Regions from separate parts of the Streptomyces sp. cmx-4-9 genome, predicted to be linked through region 1. Evidence: predicted binding sites of a transcription regulator. Region 1 holds the regulator's gene; each other region holds the start of a gene.

Region 1 (2,262 bases):
CACCGGACTCCTCCACCAGGTCCCCGCAGAAGACCACCTCGCGGTCGCCCGGCACGAAGACGGCCAGGTCGTGCCCGGTGTGGCCGGGCCCCACGTTCGCCAGCAGCACCTGCACCCCGCCGAGGTCCAGCGTCCACTCGCCGCTGACCGGATGGCGCGGCAGCACCAGCGCGTCCGCCGCCTCGGCGGCCTCGTCCTCGGCCAGCCCCTGCCGCACCGCGCCCTCCCGCAGTTCGTCGACGTCCCGGGCGAGCACCCCGTCGAGGCCCACCGCACCGAACACCTCGGCGCCGGCGAAGGCGGCCGCCCCCAGCACATGGTCGAAATGTCCGTGTGTGAATGCGATATGGGTCACCCGGCGGCCGGTGAGCCGCTCCGCCTGCTCCCGCAGTTCCACCCCTTCGCGGACACAGGACCCGGGGTCGATCAGGAGCACCGAATCGTCCCCCACCACCAGTCCCGCCGTGCAATCCCACACCGGGAGCCGCCTGCGGCCGGACCGCCCGGACAGCTCTTCCCAGCCCTGCTCTTCCCATCGCACGTCCATGCCGCGACGCTACCGTGGCGGGCCGCCCTTGCCAGGGTCTTGCCACCCGGCCGTACACTGAGCGGGGGTTCTCTGGCACTCGAATGCTCAGAGTGCCAGACAGCAGGCTACGAACTCGGCAACGGACCACAGCTGGAGGTGTGCGCGATGCTCAGTGAACGCAGACTCGAAGTGCTGCGCGCCATCGTCCAGGACTACGTCGGGACGGAGGAGCCGGTCGGCTCCAAGGCGCTCACCGAGCGGCACCGGCTCGGCGTCTCACCCGCCACCGTGCGCAACGACATGGCCGTGCTGGAGGAGGAGGGCTACATCGCCCAGCCCCACACCAGCGCCGGCCGCATCCCCACCGACAAGGGCTACCGCCTCTTCGTCGACCGGCTGGCGGGGGTCAAGCCCCTGTCGTCGCCCGAGCGCCGGGCCATCCAGAACTTCCTGGACGGCGCCGTCGACCTCGACGACGTGGTCGGCCGTACGGTGCGGCTGCTGGCGCAGCTCACCCGCCAGGTCGCCGTCGTCCAGTACCCGAGCCTGACCCGTTCGACCGTCCGGCACGTGGAGCTGCTCGCGCTCGCTCCCGCCCGCCTGATGCTCGTACTGATCACGGACACGGGACGCGTCGAGCAGCGGCTGATCGACTGCCCGAGCCCCTTCGGCGAGGCCTCCCTCGCCGACCTGCGGGCCCGGCTCAACAGCAGGGTGGTCGGCCGCCGCTTCACCGACGTCCCCCCGCTCGTCCAGGACCTGCCCGAGTCCTTCGAGGCCGAGGACCGCGGCACGGTCTCCACCGTGCTCGCCACGCTCCTCGAAACCCTGGTCGAGGAAGCCGAGGAACGGCTGATGATCGGCGGAACCGCCAATCTCACCCGCTTCGGACACGATTTTCCCCTGACGATCAGGCCGGTGCTCGAAGCGCTGGAGGAGCAGGTCGTGCTCCTCAAGCTGCTGGGCGAGGCCAACGAGTCGGGAATGGCCGTACGGATCGGGCATGAGAACGCCTACGAGGGGCTGAACTCCACGTCGGTCGTCTCGGTCGGTTACGGTTCGGGCGGCGAAGCAGTCGCCAAACTCGGCGTGGTCGGACCGACCCGCATGGACTACCCCGGAACGATGGGAGCGGTACGCGCAGTGGCACGTTACGTCGGACAGATCCTGGCGGAGTCGTAAGTGGCCACGGACTACTACGCCGTTCTCGGCGTGCGCCGCGACGCATCGCAGGACGAGATCAAGAAGGCCTTCCGTCGCCTCGCCCGCGAACTCCACCCGGACGTCAATCCGGACCCGAAGACGCAGGAGCGCTTCAAGGAGATCAACGCGGCCTACGAGGTGCTCTCGGACCCGCAGAAGAAGCAGGTCTACGACCTCGGCGGGGACCCGCTGTCCTCCTCGGGCGGCGGTGGCGGGGCCGGCGGCTTCGGAGCGGGCGGCTTCGGCAACTTCTCCGACATCATGGACGCCTTCTTCGGCCAGAGCCAGCAGCGCGGCCCGCGCTCGCGGACCCGCCGCGGCCAGGACGCCATGATCCGCCTCGACCTGGAGCTGGACGAGGCGGCCTTCGGGACCACCAAGGACATCCAGGTCGACACGGCCGTGATCTGCACCACCTGCTCCGGCGAGGGGGCCGCGCCCGGTACCTCCGCGCAGACATGTGACATGTGCCGCGGTCGCGGTGAGGTGTCGCAGGTCACCCGGTCCTTCCTGGGCCAGGTCATGACCTC
Region 2 (2,262 bases), on a different contig from region 1:
GCGCCGCCCCGTACGCGTCCCGCGCGGCCCGGGCTGCTACGGAAGGTCGATGCCCAGGTCCCAGCCGTCGTGCGCGTGCGTGCACAGGCAGTCGCGGGTCTCCGTCGCCGGCAGCGCCGCCACCGCGTCGAAGAGGACGTGCCGCAGGCGCCCGACGTTCTCGCCGAAGACCTTGAGGACCTCGGTGTGGGAGACGCCCTCACCGGTCTCCGCGCCCGCGTCCAGATCCGTGACCAGGGCCATCGAGGTGTAGCAGAGCCCCAGCTCCCGGGCGAGGACCGCCTCCGGGTGCCCCGTCATGCCGACGACCGACCAGCCGGCCGCGGCATGCCACCGCGACTCGGCGCGCGTCGAGAAGCGCGGGCCCTCGACGACGACCATCGTGCCCCCGTCGACCGGCTCCCACTGCCGCCCCCGGGCCGCCGCCAGGGCGACCGAGCGCCCCACGGGGCAGTACGGGTCCGCGAAGGTGGTGTGCACGACGTTCGGGACGCTGCCGTCGGGCAGGGGCTCCCCGTCGAAGTACGTCTGCGCCCGGGACTTCGTACGGTCGACCAGCTGGTCGGGGACGAGCAGCGTGCCCGGGCCGTACTCGGGCCGCAGGCCGCCCACCGCGCAGGGGCCGAGCACCTGGCGGACGCCCACCGAGCGGAGCGCCCACAGGTTGGCGCGGTAGTTGATCCGGTGCGGCGGGACGGTGTGGCTGCGTCCGTGCCGGGGGAGGAAGGCCACCTGGCGGCCCGCGAGCTCACCGAGGTAGAGGGAGTCGCTCGGGGGGCCGTAGGGGGTCTCCACCCGGACCTCGGAGACGTCCTCCAGGAACGAGTAGAAGCCCGAACCGCCGATGACACCGATCTCTGCGTTCGCCATGCGGTCACCCTAACCGGGCAGGTCCCGGCGGATGCCTGAGGCCCCGCCGCCCAAGCGGGGCGGCGGGGCCTCAGGAGGAAGCCGGCGGGTCAGGCAGCCGAGGTGGAGCTGCCGCTGGAGGCGGACGTCGAGGACGACGAGGCGGCCGGGGCGGCAGCGGTCGACGGCGTGGACGACGAGGCCGGGGCCGGCTTCGTGGCAGGCGTACTGCTCGACGAAGCACCGCGGCTGTCGTTCCGGTAGAACCCGGAGCCCTTGAAGACGATGCCGACCGCGGAGAACACCTTCTTCAGGCGTCCGTCGCAGTTCGGGCACACGGTCAGTGCGTCATCGGTGAACTTCTGCACGGCCTCAAGGCCCTCACCGCACTCGGTGCACTGGTACTGGTAGGTCGGCACGAATTTCCTCCTGGCACTCTCACTCAATGAGTGCTAACGACGCTCCATGGTGACGTATTCCGGCCGTTCAGTCCACCGTCCTCGGCGTGCGGTGACCCAAACCACGCCCGAACCACGCCCGAAGCACGCCCGAACCGCGCTCGGACCGGTGCTCAGACGGTGCTCAGGTCGCGCGGCCGGGCCTGCGTGCCGACGCTCCCTGCCGCGCTGCCCGAGGCCTTCTCCGCCGCGCCGCCCGAGGTGTTCCCGGAGGCGTTCACGATGCGGCTGGGCGCCTTCGGAGCCAGCTTGCCCCGCAGGGCCAGCAGGGTGACCAGGGCCACGGCGGTGGCCGCCAGCGGCACGAGGAACCCGTACGAGGAGCCGTGCGCGTCCGTCAGGCGTCCGGCCACGACCACGGCGATGGCCTGCCCGAAGGCGACCGCGCCGGTCAGCCAGGTGAAGGCCTCGGTGCGGGCGTTCGCCGGGATCAGCGATTCGACCATGGTGTAGCCGGTGATCAGGGCCGGGGCGATGCACAGGCCGACCAGCAGGCCGAGTGCGGCCAGCAGGACCGTCGAGTCGGCCGCCCACAGCAGCGACGCGGTGGCGGTCAGGCCGATGTAGCCGAGCAGCAGCCGGCGGCGCGGGCCGATCTTCCAGGCGATGGCGCCCATGGCGATGCCGGCGACCATGTTGCCGGCCGCGAAGATCCCGTACAGCAGGCCGTTGGCGCCCGGGTTGCCGATCTCGTTCGAGAAGGCGGCCAGCGAGACCTGCATGCCGCCGAAGACGGCGCCGATCCCGAGGAAGGCGACGATCAGGACGCGCAGGCCGGGGAAGGACAGGGCCGAGGCGCGCTTGGCGGCGCCGGCGACCTGGACGTGGGGCTTGGGCTGGGTGCCGCGCCGGGCGGCGAACAGCAGGCCGCCGATCAGGGTCAGGGTGGCCTCGGTGATCAGGCCGGCCGAGGGGTGCAGGCCGGTGCAGAGCGCGGTCGCCAGGACCGGGCCGA
Region 3 (2,262 bases), on a different contig from region 1:
GACGTGCGCTTCGAGGGCGGCCTGGAAGCGGTCACCCCGGACGGTTCGGGCGTTTCGATCATTCCTGCCGTTGCGGGCGGATGACCCTCCGGTAACTGACACGCGAAACCGAAATTGCCCCCTCCGCCACAAAGCGGAGGGGGCAATTCTGCTTGATTGGGCGCGGTAGGGTTGGGGAAGTCCCCTCCGCTGTTCTTGCCCGCCGCATATGAACGGGCCGCGTGAGGGTCGACATCGGGTCAATGTGCAAGTGCGGTATGGGGCTTTGGCGCAATATGCCCGGCCCGAGTTGCCCGTGGATATGCCAAATTTTCACTCTATTTCAATCTTTCCCGGTGTCCTGAATTCTCGTCGGATTGACCTGTTGCAGACAGCACCCGCGCAGATACATTCAGCCTCGGTCGACGCGTTCCGACGCAGGTGAAGACCCGGGACCGCGAAGTGCGTTCCTGCGCAAGGGCCAGTAATAGGGGAGTTAGGCATGGCTCAGGGCACCGTCAAGTGGTTCAACGCGGAGAAGGGCTACGGCTTCATCGCGGTCGACGGTGGTGCGGATGTGTTCGTCCACTACAGCGCCATCCAGATGGACGGGTACCGCACCCTTGAAGAAGGTCAGCGGGTCGAGTTCGAGATCTCGCAGGGCCAGAAGGGTCCGCAGGCGGACATGGTCAAGCTCGCACTCGGCTGATCCCGGCGCGATCGACCGCCCACGCGAACGCCACGAGGGGCCCACATCCTGGACACGGGATGTGGGCCCCTCGTGCGTCGTGGCCGGCCGGCCCGTGTCCTGCCTGACTCGTGGGCCGGTCTTGACCCAAGCCGCTTGCACTCGCGGGGGGCGAGTGCTAATCATTGGCGTTAGCACTCTCCAAGTGAGAGTGCTACCGATACGAGGACCGGGCCGGTGAGGCCCGCAGGGTCCGGCGGGAAGGAACCGCCGGGCGTGCAGGCCGTCCGTCGCGGGCGCGGGCGCGGTCCGGAGCAATCCACCCCTTCCCCCATGGCCTACGGCATGGGAGGGACCCCCTGGGAGGACCACTTCAGATGGCCAAGATCATTGCGTTCGACGAGGAGGCCCGGCGCGGCCTCGAGCGTGGGATGAACCAGCTCGCCGACGCCGTCAAGGTCACCCTTGGCCCCAAGGGTCGCAACGTCGTCCTTGAGAAGAAGTGGGGCGCGCCCACGATCACCAATGACGGCGTCTCCATCGCCAAGGAGATCGAGCTCGAGGACCCGTACGAGAAGATCGGCGCCGAGCTGGTCAAGGAAGTCGCCAAGAAGACGGACGACGTCGCCGGCGACGGTACGACCACCGCCACCGTGCTCGCCCAGGCGCTCGTACGCGAGGGTCTGCGCAACGTGGCCGCCGGTGCCAACCCGATGGCCCTCAAGCGCGGTATCGAGAAGGCCGTCGAGGCCGTCTCCGCCGCCCTGCTCGCGCAGGCCAAGGATGTCGAGACCAAGGAGCAGATCGCTTCGACGGCCTCCATCTCCGCCGCCGACACGCAGATCGGCGAGCTCATCGCCGAGGCGATGGACAAGGTCGGCAAGGAAGGCGTCATCACGGTCGAGGAGTCGCAGACCTTCGGCCTGGAGCTTGAGCTCACCGAGGGCATGCGCTTCGACAAGGGCTACATCTCGGCGTACTTCGCCACCGACATGGAGCGTATGGAGGCGTCGCTCGACGACCCGTACATCCTGATCGTCAACTCCAAGATCGGCTCGGTCAAGGACCTGCTGCCGCTCCTGGAGAAGGTCATGCAGTCCGGCAAGCCGCTGCTGATCATCGCCGAGGACGTCGAGGGCGAGGCCCTGTCGACCCTGGTCGTCAACAAGATCCGCGGCACCTTCAAGTCCGTCGCCGTCAAGGCCCCGGGCTTCGGCGACCGCCGCAAGGCCATGCTCGGCGACATCGCCATCCTCACCGGTGGCACCGTCATCTCCGAGGAGGTCGGCCTCAAGCTGGAGAACGCCGGTCTCGACCTGCTCGGCCGTGCCCGCAAGGTCGTCATCACCAAGGACGAGACCACGATCGTCGACGGCTCCGGCGACAGCGACCAGGTCCAGGGTCGCGTCAACCAGATCCGCGCCGAGATCGAGAACTCCGACTCGGACTACGACCGTGAGAAGCTCCAGGAGCGCCTCGCGAAGCTGGCCGGCGGCGTGGCCGTCATCAAGGCCGGTGCCGCGACCGAGGTCGAGCTCAAGGAGCGCAAGCACCGCATCGAGGACGCCGTCCGCAACGCGAAGGCGGCCGTCGAG

What was found. Region 1 encodes HrcA, which represses chaperone genes, less so after heat shock. Its sites were predicted from a motif close to TTNGCACTCNGNNNNNCNGAGTGCNAA; they were not measured.
Region 2: ACLJTM_RS29555 (FmdB family zinc ribbon protein) is a predicted target of HrcA. The motif match lies at 1,279-1,305, and genes of this name have one in related genera.
Region 3: groL (chaperonin GroEL) is a predicted target of HrcA. The motif match lies at 859-885, and genes of this name have one in related genera.

What each region holds. Positions count from the first base shown of each region.
Region 1 covers NZ_JAEBEE010000007.1:138,007-140,268, reverse strand. Annotated here, with positions in the region: gene ACLJTM_RS22305 (MBL fold metallo-hydrolase) at 1-547, opposite strand, end outside; gene hrcA (heat-inducible transcriptional repressor HrcA) at 695-1,711, shown strand; gene dnaJ (molecular chaperone DnaJ) at 1,712-2,262, shown strand, end outside.
Region 2 covers NZ_JAEBEE010000010.1:195,226-197,487, forward strand. Annotated here, with positions in the region: gene ACLJTM_RS29550 (S-methyl-5'-thioadenosine phosphorylase) at 37-870, opposite strand; gene ACLJTM_RS29555 (FmdB family zinc ribbon protein) at 960-1,268, opposite strand; gene ACLJTM_RS29560 (MFS transporter) at 1,421-2,262, opposite strand, start outside.
Region 3 covers NZ_JAEBEE010000001.1:394,604-396,865, reverse strand. Annotated here, with positions in the region: gene ACLJTM_RS01925 (MoaD/ThiS family protein) at 1-84, shown strand, start outside; gene ACLJTM_RS01920 (cold-shock protein) at 482-688, shown strand; gene groL (chaperonin GroEL) at 1,045-2,262, shown strand, end outside.